Linked DNA regions of Hyphomicrobium denitrificans ATCC 51888. The protein of the gene in region 2 interacts with the protein of the main gene of each other region in a pairwise test. Links are inferred from orthologs where the notes say so. Each region holds a gene or a part of one and is shown on either strand. Other genes may lie near its edges.

Region 1 (7,270 bases), 2.5 Mb from region 2 along the record:
CTCGACGAATGGTCGGAAAACGGGGAGGAGTTAGGCCACTTGATCGGGCACGTGCTCATCCACGAGATTGGCCATCATTTCGGCTTTTCCGATGAGGATATGGAGCATATCGAAGCCGGGGCTGCGTCCTGACCAGGGCCAGAACACGCGACGTTAACCTCCCACACGTCACAAGTTAGATGGGATTGAGCAATAAGCCATTTCGCGCCATGTTGTAGGGACGTGCACGAAAACGGTGGGGTCGTTTTGAGAACGGAAGCGGGGATGAAAGCGCGGGGATTGTTTCACCGGATCGCCTTGGGTCTGTGCATGGGCGCGATGCTCATGCTTGCGCCCGGCGCCGATGCACAGGACGCCAAGAACCTCGGCGACGGCATTCCAACGCCCGAGCAGTACGTTGCGACGGTCGGCGGCGACAGCCGCATTGTGAAGCCCGGCGAATTCAAGCTTGACGGCAACACGCAGTATTGCGGCCAGCGGCCGACGGTCATCGACAACAAGCTCGACGACTACGGCGCCGCCTACCCCGGCTTCCTGATCATGAACCCGCGTTACCTCGAGAAGGTCTCGACGCCCGTCAAACAGTGGATCTACGCCCACGAATGCGGGCACCAGTTCCGCGGCCCCGATGAAGAAACCGCCGATTGCTTCGCCGTGCAGCGCGGCCGCCGCCAAGGCTGGCTGAAGCCTGAGGGGCTCGAGGAAGTCTGCACCTTCATTTCCCCGGCCAAGGGCGACGCGATGCACTTCTCGGGGTCCTATCGTTGCGCCTACATGCGCAAATGCTACGCCGACCCGACGATCAAATAGCGCCTGCAGCTGAATCTTATCCCCGCGCCCGGCCTCGGCCGTAAAATCCTGGATCGTAGAGTTCAGGATTTTGCCAATGCGGCTTGCCGCCTACCTTCGACGCCTATCGAGCTTTGCCGAGACGATCCACCGCTGGCTGGAAGAGGCCGCTCGCCTCGATGAACTCCGCCGCGAAAAGGTGGCCCTTTACGCCGAAGAGATCGCCGCGACGCTCTCGCGGGCGGCCGCCGCCCTCGGCACGCTCGAAAACGCGCCCGACGACCGCTTGGCCGTGCTGACGGCCACGCGCGAGCTTGGCCGCATCGCCGGCTACCTCGAAACCATCATGGCCGCGCTCGCCGTGCATCTTGACGGACGCAAGCGGGCTGGCGTTAAACGGCGCCTGGAACATCTGAAGCCGTTTGATCTCGAAGCTGCCATCCGGGAGTTCGGCGCCTTTCCGCAGGCGCGGCGCCTAACGGCGGCGGAAGGATATTTCCGGGCGCTTGCGGATACGTTGCGCGCCTGATCGACGGCGCGGCTGATTGGAGACGATAGCATGGACAAGTTCACGGTTCTGACCGGCGTCGCGGCGCCCTTGCCGATCCGCAACGTCGACACCGACATGATCATTCCGAAGCAGTTTCTGAAAACGATCAAGCGGACGGGTCTTGGCAAATCGCTGTTCTACGAGATGCGCTACGACCCCGAGACCGGCAACGAGCTTCCCGAATTCGTTCTGAACAAGCCGCAGTACCGCAAGGCGACGATCCTGGTCGCGGGCGAAAACTTCGGCTGCGGCTCCTCGCGCGAGCACGCGCCGTGGGCCCTGCTCGACTTCGGCATCCGCTGCGTCGTAGCTCCGGACTTCGCCGACATCTTCTATAATAACTGCTTCCAGAACGGCATTCTGCCGATCAAGCTGCCGCAGAGCGAAGTCGACAAGCTGATGGACGACGCCGAACGCGGCGCCAACGCGACGCTGACCGTCGATCTTGAGAAGCAGGAAATCCGCGGTCCCGACGGCGGCGTCATCAAGTTCGACATCGATCCGTTCCGCAAGCATTGCCTCTTGAACGGCCTCGACAACATCGGCCTGACGCTCGAAAAATCGAAGGCGATCTCGTCCTTCGAAACGTCGACGTCGACGTCGCGTCCCTGGCTGTGAGAGGCCATATCCAATCATCACGTCATGGCCGGGCTTGACCCGGCCATCCAGGAAAAAGCGGAACACAAAAACAGCGGAGATCCGAGACGATGGCCAAAGCGATCCATATGATGGTGCGCGTGCTCGACGAAGCCCGCTCGGTGAAATTCTATGAGGACTGCTTCGGCCTCAAAATTTCGGACCGCCGCGACTGGCCCGATTTCACGCTCATCTACATGAAGAACCCGGAGAACGATTTCGAGCTGGAGCTGACGGTCAACAAAGGCCGCACCGACGCCTACGATCTCGGCAACGGCTATGGGCATGTTGCGTTTGCCGTCGAGGATCTTGAAGCCGAGCGCGCCCGCATCACAGCGGCGGGCTATCAGCCGAAGGACATCAAGACGATGACGCACGACGGCAAGCCGTTCGGCAAATTCTTCTTCATCGAAGATCCCGACGGCTACAAGATCGAGGTTCTGCAGCGCGGCGGCAGGTTCCAGTAATCCCATGGCCGACGACGACTTCAAATTCGACGCGGCGATGATGGGCAGGCTTTCCGGCGCACTGGCGTTCATCGTCGGCGCCGATCACGCCGCAACGAAAGCCCTGAAAACCGCGTCGGAAACGGGCGCCGAAAAAGACATCAAGGCGGCGCGCACGCAGTTTCTTCGCCTGAAGCCCGGCGACCGCCGCGCCGCGCTCACGATGCTCGACGATTAAATCAGAACAGCGATCCGCGCGTCGTCACCAGCGCGCCGGTCAAGGCATCGGCGAAGTTGCGCCGCTCATCGTCCGTCAAAAACTGGCCGAACAATACTTCCTTACCCTGAGCCATGAGCCGCATCGACGTCCGTCCATCCGGATGATCGATGGAAACGCGAACGCGCGCCCAATACGGATTGAAGTCGAACTCCTCGCAGCGGCCCGACGGGTGAATGCGCGTCAGCTTCAAAAGCTCGGGCGACAATGTCACCATTTCATAAAGTCGGCCCGAGCGGTAATTGCGCTTGAACGCGTAGTAGATCAGCGCCACGTCAAGACCGAAGAATCCGAACACCGGCCAGGCGCCCATCAATAAAAATACAGACCCTACAGCAAAGCTGACGAGGCCGAGCACAGTCATCAGGATCGTGAAGCCGCGCGGCGTCAGCGACCGGTAAGGATGCAGCACAAACCGCGTGACGTTTGCGGATTGCTTTTCTGCGAGACTGTCCGTCATTTTCGGCTTCTCTGACTCACGTCGTTGTCCGCAACCGCAATTTGAAATACGGACTTTCTGATGGCCAAAGCACTGAAGGATAAAAGTCCGTCAAGCATCGCGAGTTCCAGCTCCCGAGGCAAGCCCGTAAAAACCCTCCGGCCGCTGAAAAAACCGGCAGGCAAAGGAAGCCGCCGCATCCTACTGACGGAAGCGGAGATTTACGAAGTCTTCCGCCGCTTTCACGCCGCCAGCCCCGAGCCCAAGGGGGAGCTGCTTTACGTTAATCCTTACACGCTGCTCATCGCCGTCGTGCTCTCGGCCCAGGCAACGGACGCCGGCGTCAACAAGGCGACGCCCGCGCTGTTCAGGCTCGCCGACAGCCCTGAGAAAATGCTGGCGCTCGGCGAAGACAAGGTCCGCGACCTGGTCAAGACGATCGGCCTCTATCGCACCAAGGCCAAGAACGTGATCGCGCTGTCACAACGCCTCGTCGACGAGTTTGGCGGCGAGGTGCCGGGCGATCGCGACGTCCTCGAAACGCTTCCCGGCGTCGGGCGCAAGACGGCGAACGTCGTGATGAATATCGCCTTCGGACATCCGACGATGGCCGTCGATACGCACGTGTTCCGCATCGCAAACCGGCTCGCCTTATCGCAGGGGACGACGCCGCTGGCGGTTGAAGCCGATCTGCTTCGCGTCGTGCCGCCCGAGTACGCCCTGCACGCGCATCATTGGCTGATCCTGCACGGCCGCTACGTCTGCAAGGCGCGCAAACCGGAATGCTGGCGCTGCCTGGTCAACGACATCTGCCTCTATCCCGACAAGACTCCCGCGCCCTGAATGTGGGCGCGTATCTGAATTCTTTTGCCCGATCGGAAAAGGTGCCATCGCCCTCTCCATGGCCGGGCTTGACCCGGCCATCCAGGGGCAGCGCATTCGAACGGCATCGCGTGTGACCCTGGATGAACGCCTCTAAGGTGGCCACTACGTATGTGCCGACGGCGCTAGCGCTCAGCCGTCCACGCGCATCGCAAGTCCGGCGTCCGCCATGAATGCCTTCGCTTCGGGGATCGAATACGTGCCGAAGTGAAAGATCGACGCCGCAAGCACGGCGCTCGCGTGCCCATCGCGCACACCATCGACGAGATGCTGCAACGTCCCGACACCGCCTGAAGCAATGACCGGGATCGAAACGGCATCCGATACCGCGCGCGTCAACGCAACGTCGAAGCCGGACTTCGTGCCGTCGCGATCCATCGAGGTCAGTAGAATTTCGCCGGCCCCAAGCTCGGCGACCTCGCGCGCGAAGGCGATGGCGTCGATACCCGTCGGCTTGCGTCCGCCATGAGTGAAGATCTCCCAGCGATTGGGCTCGCCTTCGCCTGAAACCTTCTTCGCATCGATGGCGACGACGATGCACTGCGCGCCGAACTTCTCGCTCGCCTCTTTGACGAACGCACGATTGGTGACCGCGGCCGTGTTGATCGACACCTTGTCGGCGCCGGCTTCAAGCAGCTTTCGAATGTCGTCGATGGTGCGAACGCCGCCACCCACCGTCAACGGCATGAAGCAGCGGTTCGCCGTGCGCTCGACGACGTCAAAGATCGTGTCGCGATTTTCATGGCTCGCGGTGATGTCGAGAAAGCAAAGCTCATCCGCGCCCGCCGCATCGTACGCCGCCGCCGCCTCGACCGGATCACCGGCATCGATGAGATCGACGAAGTTGACGCCTTTGACGACGCGGCCGTCTTTCACGTCGAGGCACGGAATGATGCGGACCTTCAGCATAACGGAATTCTTTTCACTCAGAGATCAGGCCGAATTCGGCTATCATGGGCGTGCGGGGACCGTCGAGCATATAAACCAAATTCCGGAGGAACTCTTTACGCCCGGCGGTGTTGTGGAGTTTTGCATAGTTGCGTGGAACTCTGGAGTTGCACTTGCATAGGGGAATTCTCTAAATGGTCGAAGACTTTGCTCCGCTAAACCTTCGCGCCCGTCTTTCGGCGCTGCAAGACCGGATCGCTGAGGCGCGCACGAAACTCGAAGCGCACGGCGCCGTCGGCGAGCACTCCGAGGAGCTGACGAAATTCGCAACCCAGCACGACGCCATTCGCGGCTCGCTCGACAGCGAGGGCACCGTAACGGAATTGCAGCATAGCAAAGCGACCGTTCAGACGGACAGCCTCGAGAAGGAACTCAAGCACTGGCTGGAGTCGATCGAGCACCGCTACAACGAGCCTACTCCGCGCGGCCCAAATATTTCCGTCTGAACGAATTGCGCTCGAACAACCGTCATTCGCCGCGTTCTCTGAGCGCGGCGAATTTGATATCCGGAAATTTCTCGCCTTTATATTTCAGCATCCAGGCGCTCTCGGCGAGAAATACCATTGCGCCGTCGCGATCCGTTGCAATCTCGCCCCGATGCGCATCGACGAACTTCTGCAACTTCGCCGGATCGTCTGCTGAAAACCATCGCGCCAGTTCGAACGGCGATTGCTCCAGCGTCACCGGTACGCCGTACTCGTTCGCGACGCGCGATTGCAGAACTTCGAACTGCAGTTGCCCGACGACGCCCAGAATCTGACGGCCACCCGCGATCGGCGTGAACACCTGCACGATGCCTTCTTCCGCGAGATCGTCGAGCGCGCGGTTGAGCTGCTTCGCCTTCATCGCATCCTGAATGACGACGCGGCGCAAAAGCTCCGGCGCGAAGTTCGGAATTCCCGTGAACTTCAGACCCTCTTTTTCCGTCAGCGTATCGCCGACGCGCAGCGTGCCGTGGTTCGGCACGCCGATGATGTCGCCCGCATAAGCTTCGTCCGCCGTCTCCCGGCCCTGTCCGAAGAAGAACGTCGGCGACGAAACGGTCATCGGCTTGTTGTCGCGCACGTGCAAAAGCTTCATGCCGCGCCGGAAGCGCCCCGAGCACAGCCGCACGAACGCCACCCGGTCGCGATGGTTCGGGTCCATGTTCGCCTGCACCTTGAACACGAAGCCGGTGACCTGATCTTCGCCGGGCTCGACCGTGCGCTGCGTCGCCTTGCGCGGCAACGGTCCCGGCGCCCACTGCGCCAGCGCATCGAGAAGCTGCTCGACGCCGAAATTTTTCAACGCGCTACCGAAGAAGACGGGCGACAGATGCCCCTCGCGAAAGGCCTCGATATCGAACGTCGGCAGCGCACCCTGCGCCAGCTCGACGCCTTCGAGCGCCCGGTCCGCGATGCGCTCGTCGATCCCCTCGATCTTGCGGATATCGGCAAGATCACTCAATGGCTCCACGCGCCCGAACGACGCGCCGCGCTCGCCGTTTTCTGGCAGCAGGATCCTGTTGCTCATCAGATCGAGCACACCACGGAAATCCGTGCCCATGCCGACCGGCCACGCCATCGGCACGAGATCGAGCGCCAGATCCGCCGCGATCTGATCGAGCAGCGTCAGCGGATCTTCCGCCTCGCGGTCGATCTTGTTGATGAAGGTAATGATCGGAATATCGCGCAGCCGGCAAACCTCGAACAGCTTGCGCGTCTGGCTTTCGATGCCCTTCGCGGCGTCCATCACCATCACCGCAGCGTCGACGGCCGACAGCGTGCGATAGGTGTCTTCGCTGAAGTCCGAGTGGCCCGGCGTATCGAGCAGATTATAGACGATGCCGTTCCGCTCGAACGTCATCACAGACGACGTCACCGAGATGCCGCGCTGCTGCTCGATCTGCATCCAGTCGGAACGCGTGCGCCGCCGTTCGCCGCGCGCCTTCACCGCGCCCGCCATCTGAATGGCGCCGCCGAAATAAAGGAGCTTTTCCGTCAGCGTCGTTTTACCGGCGTCGGGATGCGAGATGATCGCGAACGTGCGCCGACGCGCGATCTCGGGCGGCATCGCAGGCGCCGCCGATGCGGCCGATTGAGATTGCGGCATGACGTTCAACGTTCAGGCCTCGACCAGCTTGACGCGATCCGGCTCGAGCCAGATCTGATGATAGTCAGCAGGCTTTCCGAAGATTTCGCCGACGTGCAGCTCGACGAGCGGACCGTCGAACTTGACGATCGGAAACGTCTTGCCGAGGCAGCTCCGAAACAGAGTTTGCAATTGCTTGTTGTCGGGCGGCACGCCATCCGGCATCCGCTCGA
Region 2 (7,750 bases):
AGCACGGCTGGTCGGACGGCGATGAGGTTATCACCACGCCGATCACGTTCGTCTCGACTAACCACGCGATTTTGCATGCGAACCTGAAGCCGGTGTTCGCCGATGTTGACGCGCACCTGTGTCTTGATCCGGATGACGTCGAGCGCAAGATCACGCCGCATACGCGCGCCGTCGTTTTCGTCGGGCTTGGCGGCAATACGGGCCAGCTCTCGCGGATCGCGGAAATTTGCACGCGGCATAAGCTCGTCCTCGTGCTCGACGCGGCGCACATGGCGGGGACGAAGCTCAACGGCGAGACGCCGCGCGGAGACGTGACGGTCTATTCGTTCCAGGCGGTCAAGAATTTGCCGACAGCGGATGCCGGCATGATCTGTTTCGCCGACGAAGACTTCGATGCGCTGGCGCGCCGGAAAAGCTGGCTCGGGATCAACAAGGATACGTACGCGCGAGCCGCCGATGCGTCGGCCTACAAGTGGCAGTACGAGGTTGAATCCGTCGGCTACAAGTATCACGGCAATTCAATCATGGCCGCGATCGGGCTGGCGCAGTTGCCTCATCTTGATGCGCACAACGCGCGTCGCCGGGAGATTGCCGCTCTTTACGACAAGGGTTTCGCAGGGCGCGCGGAAATCGCAACCGTGCCGACGGCGGCCGGATGTTTCTCGTCGCGGCACCTGTATCAAATCCTGATCGATGATCGCGAAAAACTCATCGCGGACTTGAACGCGCGCGGCATCAACACGGGCGTTCATTACCGCAATAACCTCGATTATCCGATGTTTGCTGATCAGCACGCGGCTTGTCCCAAGGCGGCAAGGCAGTCGCAGCATGTGTTGTCTCTGCCTTTGCATCCGCAGCTTTCAGATGGCGACGTGTCCCGGGTCGTCGAAGCCGTGTGCACGTGCGTTGAGACCAGGCTCGAGCGGGCGCTCTGAGTGGATGCCATGAGCGGAGGCGCCGGAAAGAGCATGGCGAAGCCGGTCATACCGTCGGAGCTTCTTGTTGACGACGCCGTTCATCTGACGCCGATCGGTGCCGATGACCTCGAAATGATGCGGGCGTGGCGCAATCGCGACGACATCCGGATCTGGTTCAATGACGGACGATTGATCGAGGCGGCGCAGCAGCAAGCCTGGTATCGCGCTTACATCGAAAATCCGTCCGACGTGATGTTCATCGTCCGGCGCGCGGCCGACGAGCTGCCTGTCGGCACCATCGCAATTTATCAAATCGATCTCGACGCAAAGCGAGCGGCGGTTGGGCGCTTGATCATCGCGGAGGGCAGGGGCGGAGGCCTCGGATACGCCGCGCTGTTCCGCGCGTGCCTTGCGGCATTCGAAGGGTTGGGCATCGAGACGCTGGAAAGCGAGGTCAAGTCAGGAAACGATGCGGCGCTGCGCATAAATCGTGCCGTCGGTTTCCGGCCCAGCGGGGACGCGTCGGATGAGCCGATCAGAATGCAGCTTAGGCTGGAATTTGTCCTGCCGCGCAACCGGGTTTAGCCTTCGGGCGTTGCGACTTGGGCTTGCCTGACTATTCGATTGCGTGTTCACTGACTGTCGCTAGAGGCGTGCTTTCGTAAATCTCCATTCTCAAGATCAGACACCACAAATTGTCCGCGTTCAACACCGCTTGGTGACGTTTGCTCCGCGCCACGCTTTCCTTGCGGGTATTCAGGAGGGATCGATGAATAAGCTCACCGCGCGCGAGTTTCTTATCGGCATTCTGGTCATTGTCTGCATTGCAGTTTCGCGACCGCATTCAGCATCCGCTCAATCGATAGATGAACTCGCCACCGTTTGCGCCGGCTGTCACGGCGAGAACGGCGTTCCAATCGACAAAACCATTCCGAATATCTGGGGGCAGAAACGCTATTACCTGCTGAATCAGATGCGCCTATTTAAAATCGGGCATCGCAAGAACGAGCAGATGGCTCCGATCGTCGAACCTCTCAGCCAGACCGACATGGAGGCGCTTGCGACGCACTTTTCAAACTTGCCCTGGCCGGATTTGCAGCAGCCGGCCGCAGCGGATGACGTCAAGGTGAAGGCGCGTGCAGCGCTCAATCCGTTGAATTGCAGAGGATGTCACCAGGAGCATTATCAGGGCGATATGGTCAGGCCGCGCCTCGCCGGGCAGCAGGACGAATATCTGCTCAAGACGATGACGGACTTTCATACAGGTGAGCGCAATACTTACCCGGGCATGGTTGCGTTGATGAAGTCCATCGACGAGGGCGAGATCAAATCTCTCGCAACATACCTTGCAGGATTGAAGCTGCCGGAGCATCCCAAGTAAGCGGCTGATAGCCGTAGCGATAGGATTAATTCGCAGCTATTGCGCGGCTCTCCCACTCCGCAACATTTCACGAAATTTCAGACCCGCCGTGCAAGTTGAACGGCGGGTCATCTTTTTGCCCCGAAGTCCCTGATTTCTTCGTCGCCAGCGGGATATCGACAGAAAATGAGACGGAAGGGTCGTCATGTCGGTTCCGCTGCGCTCGTCGGCTTTCGAAACGTATTCGATCTATGACGAGGATGATCTTTACACCACGGAATTCGAGTTGGACGCCGGTGAGAGAATTGGCGGTCCTGTCGCGCGCGCGAATGACGTGCTTGCGTGGTGTACGTCGCTTGCGATTATCGTTGGCGGCGCCTGGGTTTTTACGCACGATGACGGCGCGCTGCTGAGGCGTATGCCGGATTTGGCCGCACGCGTTTCAAGCGCGATTGCAGGCTTGATTCCGGCGTCTGCGGTTCCTGATGAAATCGTCGCGAGCCGGCCTCTGGTGTCGGCGTTGCAACAGCCGCCGCAGGCCGTAGAGGCTCCCGTGCCATTGCCAGAGGCAACGCCAGTCACGGAAGCGCCTCCCATCAAATCGGAGCCGATGGAGTCTCCTGCTGCGAATACGCCGAGCGAGTCCGATGCTGGTTCGCCGGACGCCTATCGCGCGCGCGCGGAGGCCGTCGGGCTCAATCCGGATATTTCACGGTCGCTTTTGATGCGGTTTTCCGCGCGGGATTTTGAGAACGCGCGCATCGCGATCGAGCGTGCGGTGGCTAAGACGCCGGACGGCGGCGTCTTCGTGTGGCCGCGTCAGCGCAAGCCGAAGGATGCGCTGTTCCAGGTGAAATTCGTCGAGGGTGCAGGGCCGGATTGCCGGAGGTATGTCGTCACCGTCACGATGGACAACTGGACGACGACGGCGTCGCCGATGGAAAAATGCGGCGTTCCCAAAATCGGAGCGCAAGTGGCAGCCAATGCCAGCAAGCAAAAACGCGCGAAGCCGTAGTCTAACGGCATCTCGCGCGTTTTTCGTGACGTTCGATAAGTCTCAGAGCTTGCAGAGCGTCGCCGATCCGCGACATTCCCAGCCGACGCTGCCCGGCGCGCACTGGTACGAGCGCTTGCCGAACGTGTAGCCGGGCGTCGTGCCGCTCGAAATGTACGTGAAGTAGATGCTCCAGTCGGTGGACTGCAAGAGCATCGCGTCGACCTGGAACTTGGCGAGGTCTTGCGTGAGCGCGTCGCCAACTGCCGCTTTCTTGAAGCACGACTTTGCCTCGGCCGGAGTGCCTGCTAACGCGCCGGCGAGCAGGCCGGCTGCCATCATGAGAGGAACCTGGCGCATGTGCTGAAACTCCTGTGAGTTGCGCAATCGGGTTTAAGGCGCCGAACCTGCCACACGAGTTTGACGATCACAGACAAATTTGCGGCCGTGCGTGCAGATTTCCACTGCATCGCGTCTTTGGTGCATCGCACGGACGTGCTTCGGCCAGACGGCTCGTTAGCCGTTCGGCTTCTGCAGGATAATCCGCCCGCGTGATTTCCGTCCTCTGTTCCCCGTGCCGGGCGTCGCCTTGCGAACGACCGGCGTGACGATGCGAACCGGTTTCGGTGGCGGCGGCACGATCGAGGGCAGGCCGGCGGCATTGCCGTTGCTCACCGCCCCGCCCGTGCCGCTTCCCAAAAAGCCTGAGTCCGGCGTGATCAATGGATCCGGCAATAGCGTCGGCCCCCGACGATCGACCGGCGCCGAAACAACGCCCAGTCCGCGCACGCGGGGGCCGGACGCCGATTCATACGCCAAGGCAGATGATGAAAAAGGCATCACGCTGAGCGCAAGGCCGGCAACGCTCAGGTGAACTGCATACACAAACGATTTGGCGGGAGGCATGGTCAGACTTCCTCGCTCGATGGGCGCTGTTCGCGACGCACGTTTGACCAAGGTCTGCGCGGGATGCCCCGGCGTCAATGCTTTTCGTCGCTGCGTTGCAATCGGCGGGCGTACCGAACGGCATGGAGCGAGTTACGATTTTTCAACCTGAACTGAAGACCTGATCCTTCAGAGAGCCTGCCTGCCTTACTATCTAAGAAAGAGGCGGTTCGCTCCGGTCGCTGGGCTGATGCGTTGGCGCATTTGCAAAGTTAACGACTCGAACTCAAATGTCTCTGATGGGTTTAATAAAGTATGGCCGTTGCGCCGCAAATGCCAAGGAATGGCGACAAGGAATGTCATGGGCAAGAGCGAGCAGAAATCTCTCAAGCCTGACGATGACGAAATACGCGATTGGACGGAGTCCATTGCGTCGGTCATCGCGTTCGAAGGCACGGGGCGTGCGGATGATATTCTGAAGGAAGTCGTCGAGCGCGCCCGGCGGAGTGGCGCCGCGCTGCCGTTCGCGTCGAGCACGGCCTACATCAACACCATTCCGTCCCGCGACGAGATCAAGCATCCGGGTGATCGGGAACTCGAGCACCGCATTGTGGCGGCGATCCGCTGGAACGCGGCAGCGATGGTGGTTCGCGCCAACGCCGAGTCGACGGAGCTTGGCGGCCATATCGCGAGCTATCAGTCCGCGGCGACGCTCTATGAAACCGGCTTTATGCATTTCTGGCGTGCGCCGACGGACGATCACGGCGGCGACCTGATTATGTTTCAGGGGCATTCGTCGCCCGGAATTTACGCCCGTGCGTTTCTCGAAGGGCGACTGACCGAAGATCAGCTCGTTCATTTTCGTCGCGAGGTCGGCGGGCGCGGATTGTCGTCCTATCCGCATCCGTGGCTGATGCCTGACTTCTGGCAGTTTCCGACCGTCTCGATGGGCCTCGGTCCGTTGATGGCGATCTATCAGGCGCGCTTTCTGAAATATCTTGACGATCGTGGTCTCGCGAAAACGGATGAGCGGAAAGTCTGGGTATTCTGCGGCGACGGCGAGATGGACGAGCCGGAAAGCCTCGGCGCGATTTCTCTCGCAGGCCGGGAGAAGCTCGACAACCTCATCTTCGTCATCAATTGCAATCTGCAGCGGCTCGACGGTCCCGTTCGCGGCAACGGTAAAATCATCCAGGAACTGGAGCGCAATTTCCGCGGCGCCGGGTGGAACGTCATCAAAGTCATCTGGGGATCGCAATGGGACGAACTTCTGTTGCGCGACAAGAGCGGCAAGCTCCGGAAATTGATGGAAGAGTGCGTCGACGGCGAATATCAGGTCTTCAAATCCCGTGACGGCGCTTACATCCGCGAGAACTTTTTCGGCCGGTATCCGGAGACGGCGGCGCTCGTTGCCGATTGGTCGGATGATAAAATCTGGCGGCTCACGCGCGGCGGCCATGATCCGTCGAAAGTTTATTCGGCTTATCATTCCGCCGTTCGGCACAAGGGACGGCCAACGTGCGTGCTCGCGAAAACCGTCAAGGGTTACGGCATGGGCAACGCGGGCGAAGCGACGATGCTCGCGCACCAGTCCAAGAAAATGGACGTTGATGCGCTGAAGCATTTTCGCAGTCGCTTCAAGGTTCCGATTGACGAAAGCGAGATCGAGAAACTGCCGTTCATCCGTTTTCCGGAAGGCTCGGCCGAGAACGATTATCTGCACAAGACGCGCAAGGCGCTCGGCGGGTTTTTACCGACCCGCAGGCGAAAATCGCATTCGCTTTCCGTGCCGGCGTTGTCAACTTTCGAGATGCAACTCAAGGGCTCAGAAGGGCGCGAGATTTCGACGACGATGGCGTTCGTGCGCATCCTGACGACGCTGATGCGCGACAAGGAACTCGGCCGCCGCATCGTACCGATCGTGCCGGACGAAAGCCGCACGTTCGGCATGGAAGGCATGTTCCGGCAGTTCGGCATCTTCAGTCAGGTCGGGCAGCTTTATCGTCCGCAGGATGCGGATCAGCTGATGTTCTACAAAGAAGACAAGACCGGGCAGATGCTGCAGGAGGGCATCAACGAGGCGGGTGCGATGGCGTCTTGGATCGCCGCCGCAACGAGCTATTCGACCTCGAACGTGCCGATGGTTCCCTTCTATATTTTCTATTCGATGTTCGGCTTTCAGCGCGTGGGCGATCTCGCGTGGGCCGCGGGCGACGAGCGCTGTCGCGGATTTCTGCTCGGCGGCACGTCGGGGCGCACGACGCTCAATGGCGAGGGTTTGCAGCACGAGGACGGTCACAGCCATATTCTGTCGGCGACAGTGCCGAACTGCGTCTCCTACGATCCGACGTTCGGCTACGAAGTCGCCGTCATCATTCAGAACGGCCTGCAACGCATGCTCGCGGATCAGGAGGACGTGTTCTTCTATCTGACGCTGCTCAACGAGAATTACGAGCATCCGGCGATGCCCGACGGTGTCGAGGGCAGCATCATCAAGGGGATGTACCTGTTCAAGGCTGCGCCGGAAAATACCACTCGTCACAAGGTTCAGCTGATGGGCTCCGGGGCGATCCTGCGCGAGGCGATCGCGGCGGCCGATCTTCTGCGTGACGATTGGAATGTCGAGGCCGATGTCTGGAGCGTCACGAGTTTTACCGAGCTTGCGCGCGAAGCTTACGACGCCGAACGCTGGAACCTGCTGCATCCGGAAGAGACGCCGCGCGTTCCTTACGTGTCGCAAAAGATCTCCGAGTGCGGCGACGGGCCGGTCATCGCGTCGACCGATTACATGAAGCTTTACGCCAATCAGATCCGGTCGTTCGTGCCGAACCGCTATCGCGTGCTTGGAACCGACGGCTTCGGCCGCTCAGACTATCGGCGGACGCTGCGCGCATTCTTCGAGATCGACCGGCATTTCATTGCAGTTGCGGCACTCAAGTCGCTTGCCGATGAAAACAAAATTCCATCGATCAAGGTGACTGAAGCGTTACGCAAGTATCAGATCGATCCCGACAAGCCGAACCCGGCCCGCAGCTGACCGACAGGCGAATGAAATGCCGCTCATAGACGTCAAGGTCCCCAACATCGGCGATTTCGACAATGTGCCGGTTGTCGAAATTCAGGTGAAGGCGGGCGACGAAGTGAAAGTCGACGATCCGCTGATCACGCTCGAAAGCGACAAGGCGGCGATGGATGTGCCGTCGCCGCAGCAGGGAAAAGTCGCGGAAATTCTTGTTGGTATCGGTGACAAGGTCAGCGAGGGCAGCGCGATCATTCGTTTGGACGTTTCTTCTGCCGGCACCGAGAAATCGAAAGACAAGCCTGCAAGCAAGGATGGGGAATCTCATCGTGACGCGTCAGCGGCAAGTGAAAAAGGGCTTCCTCAAGCTAATGATGAGACGCCGTCCGGAGCTGCGAAGCCGGACACGAAAGACGATGACTTGCCTGCGCCCAAGGACTTTGGCTCCGTGCATGCGAGCCCATCGGTGCGGCGGACCGCGCGGGAGCTTGGCGTCGATCTCACGAAAATTTCCGGCACCGGCGAGAAGGGTCGCATCACCAAGGAGGACGTAAAGAAATACATCGCGCGCAGCG

Evidence for each region. The genes of interacting proteins can lie anywhere in the genome.
Region 1: the proteins of aceE (region 2) and nth interact in binary tests that used the Escherichia coli proteins (3 or more experiments, as listed by UniProt). The link is inferred for Hyphomicrobium denitrificans ATCC 51888 from one-to-one orthologs.

Annotation. Positions count from the first base shown.
Region 1 is NC_014313.1:3,425,719-3,432,988, reverse strand. Bases 2,326-5,099 are described here. They hold nth (endonuclease III), read left to right. Parts: upstream 2,326-3,218; coding sequence 3,219-3,980; downstream 3,981-5,099. Other genes in these bases: hisF (imidazole glycerol phosphate synthase subunit HisF), read right to left, coding at 4,152-4,928; HDEN_RS16620 (DUF2244 domain-containing protein), read right to left, coding at 2,661-3,158; HDEN_RS16625 (hypothetical protein), read left to right, coding at 2,447-2,659; HDEN_RS16630 (VOC family protein), read left to right, coding at 2,326-2,442. Outside these bases: HDEN_RS16650 (metallopeptidase family protein), read left to right, coding at 1-132; HDEN_RS16645 (hypothetical protein), read left to right, coding at 265-810; HDEN_RS16640 (hypothetical protein), read left to right, coding at 887-1,318; leuD (3-isopropylmalate dehydratase small subunit), read left to right, coding at 1,349-1,957; more of HDEN_RS16630, read left to right, coding at 2,047-2,325; HDEN_RS16605 (hypothetical protein), read left to right, coding at 5,102-5,413; HDEN_RS16600 (peptide chain release factor 3), read right to left, coding at 5,436-7,058; HDEN_RS16595 (hypothetical protein), read right to left, coding at 7,071-7,270. UniProt on the Escherichia coli protein: DNA repair enzyme that has both DNA N-glycosylase activity and AP-lyase activity. The DNA N-glycosylase activity releases various damaged pyrimidines from DNA by cleaving the N-glycosidic bond, leaving an AP (apurinic/apyrimidinic) site.
Region 2 is NC_014313.1:925,870-933,619, forward strand. What follows is about bases 4,140-7,393. They hold aceE (pyruvate dehydrogenase (acetyl-transferring), homodimeric type), read left to right. Parts: upstream 4,140-4,517; coding sequence 4,518-7,193; downstream 7,194-7,393. Other genes in these bases: HDEN_RS04405 (2-oxo acid dehydrogenase subunit E2), read left to right, coding at 7,210-7,393. Outside these bases: HDEN_RS04370 (DegT/DnrJ/EryC1/StrS family aminotransferase), read left to right, coding at 1-935; HDEN_RS04375 (GNAT family N-acetyltransferase), read left to right, coding at 945-1,502; HDEN_RS04380 (c-type cytochrome), read left to right, coding at 1,687-2,298; HDEN_RS04385 (hypothetical protein), read left to right, coding at 2,483-3,292; HDEN_RS04390 (hypothetical protein), read right to left, coding at 3,335-3,631; HDEN_RS18115 (hypothetical protein), read right to left, coding at 3,788-4,006; more of HDEN_RS04405, read left to right, coding at 7,394-7,750. UniProt on the Escherichia coli protein: Component of the pyruvate dehydrogenase (PDH) complex, that catalyzes the overall conversion of pyruvate to acetyl-CoA and CO(2).